DNA from 2 places in the Thermodesulfobacterium sp. TA1 genome. Region 2 is predicted to be linked to the other one. Evidence: riboswitches for the same ligand, from Rfam matches in the RefSeq annotation. Region 2 holds a riboswitch; the other holds the start of a gene.

Region 1 (4,422 bases), 320 kb from region 2:
CCATCCTATGAGGACTTTCAAAAATAACGATAGGCAAGTTTTCAGGCAAGTTTTCTAAAACTTTTTTTTGCTCGGTTTTTTTACGAGGCAAAAAACCAAGAAAAATAAAACCTTTGGTTAATTCAACCCCAGAAACACTAAGAGCACAAGTAAGGGATGAGACCCCAGGGACAGGAACTACTTTAACGCCTCTTTTATGAGCCTCTTTTACCAAATAAGCCCCTGGGTCTGAAATAAGAGGACAACCTGCTTCACTGGTAAAAACCACATCTTTAGCTTCTTCTAAAAGCTTAAGCACTTTATATGTCTTCTCAACCTCTACCTCTTTATAAAGGCTTATCAGCTTTTTGGGACCACATCCATAATGAGTAAGAAGTTTTTTTACAGACCTTGTGTCTTCAGAAACGATGATTTCAACACTTTTTAACACCTCTAACGCCCTTAGGGTAATGTCCCCAAGATTACCTATAGGCACTCCAACTACATATAAAGTTCCTTTTGTTTTTTCCATTTTAAACCTATGTTTTAGGATTAATAAATTTAACTATTATCATAAATAGTAAAAAAGGGCAACCGATTATCAAGGCTTTTTCAAAAAAGCGATTTTTTTAATTAAAAAACTTCAATCATCAAACAAAAGGTCCTGATAGTTTAGGTTTAGTAAATATTAGTAGTCAAACTTTATACCACCATATATAGACCTGTCAGGGGTCCCGTAGTCTTTTACCTCCTCGTAATTAGCGTTAAAGAGGTTTTCTATCCTAAAATAAAACTTAAGCTTAGGGTTAAAAGAATAATTGGCAGAAAGGTTTACCAGAGAGTAAGGTTTTAAGCTCTTCGTATTATCTTTATCGTGAAACCTTTCTCCTGTATAAACATAATCAGCTAAAAGTGTCAAATTTTTCCAAGAGTATTCTAAAGTAGCCCCTGCTTTATGAGAAGGTTTGTAAACAAGGTATTTTCCTTTATCTCTGTCCTCGGCGTCTAAGTAGGTATAGTTAGCTTTAAAGCTTAAGTTTTGAGTAAGTCTTAGGTTAAGATAGGCTTCAGCCCCTTTAATAACAGCTTTTCCGATGTTTTCAGGTTTCCAGGTTGTTTGGTCAAACTGGATAAGGTCCTTATATTTTTGATAAAAAGCACTTATTCCTAAAAGAAGTCGTTCTTTAAAAAAGACTCTTTCTAAGGAAAGGTCCCAACCTTTAGACTCTTCTGGGTTAAGGTTTGGATTACTGTAATTAGGATAAAAAAGATCATCAAACGTTGGGGCCCTGAAACTTGTTCCGTAATTAGCCTTTAAAACTACTTCAATCTGAGGAATTATATACCTAAATCCTAACCTATAAGTAGTTTTTTCTCCAAAGTTTTTATAATCATCATGCCTTAAACCTACGTTAAAAATAAGTCTTTCTTCTAAAAAGGAAAATTTGTTATTAACAAAAATCCCTACATGTTCTCTTTTTTCATCATAACTTGTTAATCCTAAACTACTTTCTGATAACATCTCTACCTTTTCTCTCTTAAAGTCTACCCCAAACACCAAGGAATAAGCCTTCCCTAAGCTTAAAAAATTCTCCCAAGAAAAACCTTCAGCTGAGGGTGTATAACGATTATAAGGAAACCAACCATCAGGTTCGTAAAATTTCCTCTGAAAACGGTTTTTATAAACAGAAAAAGTCTGTTTATAATTATGAAGAAGAGATAAATCAAGTTTAGCACCTATTAAATAGTGATGTTCTCTTCTAACATAATCTTTGTCTATTAAGTTATATCGAAAATCATAACCATCATATTCTGTCCTGCCATAACTATACCTTCCCAAAACTTCAAACCGTGCTTTAGGATGAAAATTAACCCCCATCTTAGTAGAAACAAAGGAGTTTTTAAACCCATCTTTTTCACTTCCATAACGAGAAGCTGAAAAACCATCGGTATAGTAATGAAAGGCATTTAACCTAAAATCAAAGCCTTTAAACTCTCCTGCTACCTCAAAGGAAGGTTTGTAAGTTCCATAAGACCCCGCATCTAAAGAAATTCCTACCTTAGGTTTACCTTTGCCTTTTTTAGTTATGATGTTTATCACACCGGCTACAGCCTCAGACCCATAAAGGGTGCTTTGAGGACCCTCTACGATTTCAATCCTTTCTATATCATCAACCGTTAAGCTTCCAAAATCAAACATCCCTAAGGATGGGTCATTAACTTTAAACCCATCTATCAAAACTAAGGTATGATAAGATTTAGCCCCTCTTGACAAAATTGCTCCTGCTGTCTGTCCAGGACCTCCGTTTGCCCTCACATATACTTGAGGAAGGGTTCGTAAAACATCAGTAACCAACACAAAATTTTTCTTTTTAAGTTCTTCTTTAGTAATAACCGTTACTTTAGCGGTAGTTTCTTTTATCGGCTCTTCAACCCTATCCGCGGAAACCACTACTTCAGGAAGCTCTTTAAACTCTTCTGGTTTGGGTTTTTCTGTGCAAAAGCCAGGAGAAGCTAAAATTCCTGCCATCAAAAAGAAGCTAAGCTGATTTAATAGATTTTTTCCCATGACCTCACCCCCTCGGGTTTTTTTCTGGGTCGAAGCGGTCTTCCGGCTTCCGGATCAACCTACTCGCCGCACCTTCCCGGTGCCTTTCGGCACCAGTGGTCTGTCGGCTAAGAGCTTTTAAACAAAAAGGCTCTTAGCCCAAGGAAGGAAGCCTCCTTTTGGGTTTTTACCCCTACTTGGGACCTCCTTCCCCGTCCGCAAACGATGCGGACAAGCGGCTTTCGTCCCCGGTCACGGCTGCGGGGCAGCGGGGGATTTTCACCCCTCTTCCGCAACTTCAACCCGCTATAATTAAACAACATATGTAAATAACATGGGTTTAAAATTTGTCAACAAACCAAAAACTACGCTTCACTCTTTATCTCTTCAGGGGTGGTGAAAAAGGCAACGGCAATCAATATCCAAGCTACCAAGTTTATCAAAACACCTATCACTATAATCATTAATATATTACCGATAAAATACAAAAACCCTCCGGTTTTATATAAATTAACCCCTGTATAAGAAGAGAGTAAATACAATGAAGTTTTTAAGTAATATGCACTAATAACCAGTAATATATAGAGAATTATCCAAACAAAAATAGTACCTATTCCAACGTGCGGAAACATGTGAAAAGAATGAAAATGAGATCCCATCATGGTAAATAACGAAAAAAACGTTAGCCCAACGGTAAATATAACGAAAAATCCCCCTATTATGGTAAAAATAAAAGAAAGGAGAGCGTTCTTAAAAATCTGAGGGTCATTAAATATTTTAGAAAACATATTAAAAGAAATAAGTAAAAGTACAATACCTACAAGCCCAGCAGCAATCCCAAAATAAGGGGTCATGGTTAAGATTAACAATATCGATCCAATTCCTCCGATTAACTTAGGAGTTGACATTGACAGGTTATCTTTCATGGCTTAACCTCCCTCTCTTTGGAGTTTAGAATCTATTCTAAGCAGTTTTAAAAACTTATACCACCAATCTTACTGATTACATAGCGGTAGTTCTATCAAAACTTCAAGCCCTCCTTGTGGAGGTAGACTAAACTTAAGTTTGCCTTGATGGGCTTCTATCACCTTTTTGGTGATAAAGAGTCCAAAACCCAAGCCTTTTTCAGCACTGGATTTAAAAAAGGGCATCCCTAAGAAAGGCAGGTCCTGAGGATTGACCCCAGGTCCTTGGTCTCTTATAAGAATGTTTATTTTTTGGTCTTCCCTAACATAAGATTTGATGGTTATTTTACCGTTTTTAGGGGTAAACTTAACCGCATTTTCTATAGGGTTAATAAGGGCTTGCATCATCCAGTCCTTATCCCCTTCTATCCATAGGTTTTCCGGCAGTTCTACTTCTAAACTTATGTTTTTATCCTCACATAAAGGTTTTATCCAAAAAATTACCTCCTCTAAGGCGATCCTTAAATCAAAACGCTCTTTTTTTAACGGTAGGTCTTTGACCAAGTATTCTAAAGAAGTAAAAAGTTTAGAAGTCAAACGCTCAATCTTGTCTAAGGCATTTTTAAAGGTAATAAAATAAGTATGAAGCTGAGGGTATTGGCTTGAGCTAAGGATTTCAGCCTCCAGTTTTTCAGCATATCCTCTTAGGATGGTAAAAGGCGTTTTGATTTCATGAGAAAGATAAGAAAGGGCTATAGTATAACTTTTTTTAAAAATCTCTTCTTCAGACTTGTCTATCAAAAGATAAACCTTTTGCCCTTTTTGTAAGGATAAGGTTTTAACCTCCCATTTTTTGGGATAAAATTTCTGTAAATCTATCTGAAATGTTTTGCCTCTTAAGTCTCCGAAAAAGCTTAAAGAAGCTTTGTTTTGCCATTGAGTTTCCTCTTTATTATCTACCAAAAAAACCGGTATTTCTAATTGATAGAG
Region 2 (4,422 bases):
GTATCGTAATGGTCTTTACTGCTGTAAAAGACTATCCCGTCTTTTCCTAAACGAGTGCTTGGAGACCCTAAATACTCAAAAAGAGGGCCATAAAGCAAGGTTTTATCAAAATAAGAAAGATAGGAAGGGGAGGTGCAAAGGTTGTTTATCACCTCCCCTATACCACCTATCTTATAAAGGGCTTCATGGGTTACATGGATGGCTACCCTCATTCTAAAATTTAGTTTACCATAAAAAACTTAAACTCAAAATTGTTGTCTTAGCTCTTTTGCTACCTCTACTAAGTTTCTAAGTGCAGGGATTACCTCTTCCCATCTTCTGGTTTTTAATCCACAATCTGGATTTATCCATAAAAGTTCCTTAGGTAAGATTCTTAAAGCCCTTCTTACTATTTCTTTCATTTCTTCTTTAGTAGGAAGGTTCGGAGAATGAATATCATAAACTCCAAGCCCAACCTGTCTATCCCAGCCTGGGAAGGTTTCAAAGGCCTCTATGATTTCTCCCTTGCTTCTTGAAGCTTCTATAGAGATAACGTCAAAATCCATCTGCGCGATGTAGGAGATGATTTCGTTAAACTCTGAGTAGCACATATGGGTATGGATTTGGGTCTCAGGATTTGCTTTAGCACAAAGTCTAAAGGCTTTTATAGCCCAGCTAAAGTATTGGTCCCAGTCCTTTCGTTTAATCGGAGCCCCCTCTCTAAAGGCTGGTTCATCTATTTGAATAATTTTAATCCCTGCTCTTTCTAAATCTTTTACTTCATCAAGCAAAGCTAAAGCTATTTGATAGGCTATTTGTTCCTTTGGAAGGTCTTCTCGATAAAAACTCCAGTTTAAAATGGTTACCGGACCTGTAAGCATACCTTTTACCGGTTTTGAGGTTAGACTTTGAGCATAGTTAATCTCCTCTAAGGTCATAGGGGCCTTTCTCCAAACATCACCAAAAATAATAGGAGGACGATAAACCCGCGAACCATAGGAAAGCACCCAACCTTGTTTGGTGGTAGCTATTCCTTCAAGTTTTTGGGCAAAAAATTCTACCATATCTGTCCTTTCAAACTCTCCGTGGACAAGAACGTCAAGCCCGAGGTCTTCTTGCAGTTTAATCACCTCGGCGATTTTTTGTTTGATAAATCGCTGATATTCTTCAAAACTTATCTCTCCTTTGTTAAACTTAGCCCGTGCGGCTCTTACCTCCTCAGTTTGAGGGAAAGATCCGATGGTAGTAGTAGGAAAAAGAGGAAGTTTAAGCCTTTTTTGCTGAAGTTTTATTCTTTCTGAATAAGGAATGCCTCGAGTAAAATCTTCTTCTGTAAGTTGAGAAACTCTTTTATTTATTTCTTCTTTCTGTCCAAAAGAAATTTGCACCTTCCTTTGGATGTCGGCTATTAAGTTTAAGGCCTCTTGGTCTCCTTCTAAACCTCTTTTGATAAGCTTTAGCTCTTCTAATTTTTCTTCGGCAAAAGAAAGCTTGTTTGTCAATTCGGCAGGTAGATGGTCTTCACCTACTAAAGAAACGGGAAGGTGAAAAAGCGGGCAAGAGTTGGCTATTACCAAGTCTTGAGTAAACTGCAAAAGGTTTTCTACTTCTCTAAGTTTATCCTCAAGTTTAGCCTTCCATACCTGTCTTCCGTTGATAATCCCTGCTATAAGAACCTTATCCTTAGGAAAACCTACAACTTTTAGATTGGCCAGATTTTCTTGGTTTGATACCAAATCCATTCCCAACCCTTTAACCGGAAGCTCTATAAAAGAAGAATAATCAGAAACACTATCATAGTAAGTCAATATCCATAAATCTATATCCCCAGAAAGTGCTTCATAGCTTTTTTTCACCAAACTCCATTCCCAAGGCTCTAAATCCATCACTAAACCAGGTTCTTCTATCAACACAGTTTTAGCCCCGGCTTTAGCCAGACTTTTTAATACCTCTTGATAAACAAGATTTAATCTTTCTAAAGCCTCTTCAAACACCTTAGGTTCGTTTATCTTTTCTACCTTAATCCCCTCGGCAGAAGGTTTTATCAGTTTAGCCAATTTTAAAAAAGTAAAAGGGCCTATAAATTTAGGAAAAGTATCAATCCCATGTTTTTGATAAAAAAGAAAATCTTTAAGCGGAAAGTTTTCTAAAAGAGAAAACTCTAACTTTTCTATCTCTGGAACCAGATAATGGTAGTTGGTGTTAAACCATTTGGTAAGTTCAAGGGCCTGTTTACCTTTAGCCATTTCAAAATAAGTCTTAAGACCTTGATAAGGTTGAAACCTGCCTGGAATGGCTCCCACCATAATCGCTGTATCCAGGATAAAGTCATAAAGTGAAACCTCGTTTGAAGGGAAAAGGTCCACGTTAGCCTGATAAACTTCAGCCCTTTTAAGTTTTAAATCCTCTATGCCCTGATAGAATTCTTCTTCAGAAAGCCCCCCTTTCCAAAAACTTTCAAGCAATCTTTTAAACTCTCTTTGTTTCCCAAGCTTAGGGAAACCATAGGCCAAGGTTTGCATAGTATTCTCCCTCCTTTATAAGAGTTTTGAAATTAAAAATGAGCCACCAAGTACTGATTAAACCTAACCTCTAAAAGGATGTAAAAGGACAAAAATAGACTTTAAGGCGGTGATTTGCTCATGGTTTTACCCCCCTCGAGGTTTTTTAAAGGCTGGATAGGTCTTCCGGCTTCCGGATCAACCTACTCGCCGCACCTTCCCGGTGCCTTTCGGCACCAGTGGTCTGTCGGCTAAGAGCTTTTAAACAAAAAGGCTCTTAGCCCAGAGAAGGAAGCCTCCTTTTGGGTTTTTAACCTACTTGGGACCTCCTTCCCCATCCGCAAACGATGCGGACAAGCGGCTTTCGTCCCCGGTCACGGCTGCGGGGCAGCGGGGGATTTTCACCCCTCTTCCCTTACATCCAGCCTTTTATGCCTAACTTTTACCACACCCTATGTTTATGTCAATAAGTCTTTTTATTTAGCTTAACCAGATAGCCCTATCCCACACCGCCTTATAAATCTTTAACACAATATTATAAAGAACATAGACGATTTAAAAAACCGCTATCGTCAGAAGACAAAAATAGCAAACCTTTCTATCACAAAACCAAAAGCCATTATGCCCATAATCGTTCTTATACAGGAAAGCAAAATTCTTTCCTCAGCTAGTTGAAGCCTTCTATTATGGACCTGAGGATGGAGTTTTTCCTTTATCTTGACGACTCGTAAAAAAACCGCCTTTTATATAAAAAAGTGTTTTTACAGAATTTATCAAAATTCGAAAAATCTTAAGGTTAGGAGTCAAAAATATAGTTTTGGGAATTTATGCTTTAAGACCTTGGAAAAAGCTTTAGAAAAGATCGGGCTGCCTCTCGGCAGCCCTTCTATCACCAATTTTTACTAAGTTTTCTACTCTTTTAGCAGCCTTCTACTTTTTTCTTGCCCCCAGCAGGCTGAGTGGTTTTATCTGGAGTAGCCCCTTTATTTTCTGCCTTTTTGCAAGCCTTTTTAACGGCTTTTTTCTTGGCTTTTTTCTCTACCTTTTGCTCAGTAGCATTACCTTTGGCAACCTCTGGCGAGGTGCCTTCTCCTGCTGCCCAAACAGGAGAGACAAAAAGTGCTAAAGCGGTCAATAAGCCTAATGCTTTTTTCATGGCCCAACCTCCTATGTTGGTTTTATTTTGCTAAATAAAAATATCAAAATTTATGCCTGATTTTTCTTTTTATAGATTGGGTATAAAGCTTGCCTATTTAAAGAAGTATTATTTTATATGACATATTTTGGTATACCCGTTTTTTGCAATCGATGCAAAAACTGCAAAAATTGCTTAAAACCATCTAACCCTAAAGCATAGACCTGATGAGATAAGCCTTAGGTTGAATTTTAAAGTAGTTTGCTTATATTTAATCATATGTCCTATATCTCTCTTTTTGACCCCTGGCAATCCCCGGTTTGTACTTGTCCGCCTAAATATTCTTTAAATCCCTATACTGGATGTGGACACGGATGTCTTTATTGTTATGCAAGCTCTTTTATCAAGGATTTTTATTCTCCTCGCCCAAAGAAAGATTTTTTAAAAAAAGTAAAAAAAGAGTTGTTAAAGCTTCCTCCAGGTAGTCTTATCTCTCTTTCTAATTCTTCAGACCCATATCAACCTTTAGAGAAAACTTATAAACTTACTCGAAGTTTTTTAAAACTGATCTTAGGTCTTCCTTTAAACCTACTTATCATTACCAAATCTAACTTAATTCTTAGGGATTTAGACCTTTTAAAGAAACTCAAGGTAGCAGTCGCCATAACCTTTACTACCAAGGATTATCAAAAAAAACTTGAGCCATGGGCTCCCCCTTTTGAAGAAAGGCTTTTGGCTTTAAAAACCCTATATAAGGCTGGTATACCTACGATCGCAAGGATAGACCCTATTATCCCAGGAATTAAC

What was found. A riboswitch is a leader RNA that binds a small molecule or an ion and turns the genes downstream of it on or off. The one in region 2 is predicted to bind cobalamin.
Region 1: it holds a riboswitch for cobalamin, as region 2 does, so the genes downstream of both, F1847_RS07335 (TonB-dependent siderophore receptor) here and metE (5-methyltetrahydropteroyltriglutamate--homocysteine S-methyltransferase) in region 2, are expected to answer to the same signal.

What each region holds. Positions count from the first base shown of each region.
Region 1 covers NZ_CP043908.1:1,444,855-1,449,276, forward strand. The annotation lists gene rsmI (16S rRNA (cytidine(1402)-2'-O)-methyltransferase) at 1-511, opposite strand, end outside; gene F1847_RS07335 (TonB-dependent siderophore receptor) at 668-2,548, opposite strand; cobalamin riboswitch at 2,564-2,843, opposite strand; gene F1847_RS07340 (DUF996 domain-containing protein) at 2,893-3,453, opposite strand; gene F1847_RS07345 (HAMP domain-containing sensor histidine kinase) at 3,523-4,422, opposite strand, start outside.
Region 2 covers NZ_CP043908.1:1,766,115-1,770,536, reverse strand. The annotation lists gene F1847_RS08905 (hypothetical protein) at 1-212, opposite strand, end outside; gene metE (5-methyltetrahydropteroyltriglutamate--homocysteine S-methyltransferase) at 246-2,501, opposite strand; cobalamin riboswitch at 2,639-2,920, opposite strand; gene F1847_RS08895 (hypothetical protein) at 3,400-3,636, opposite strand; gene F1847_RS08890 (radical SAM protein) at 3,877-4,422, shown strand, end outside.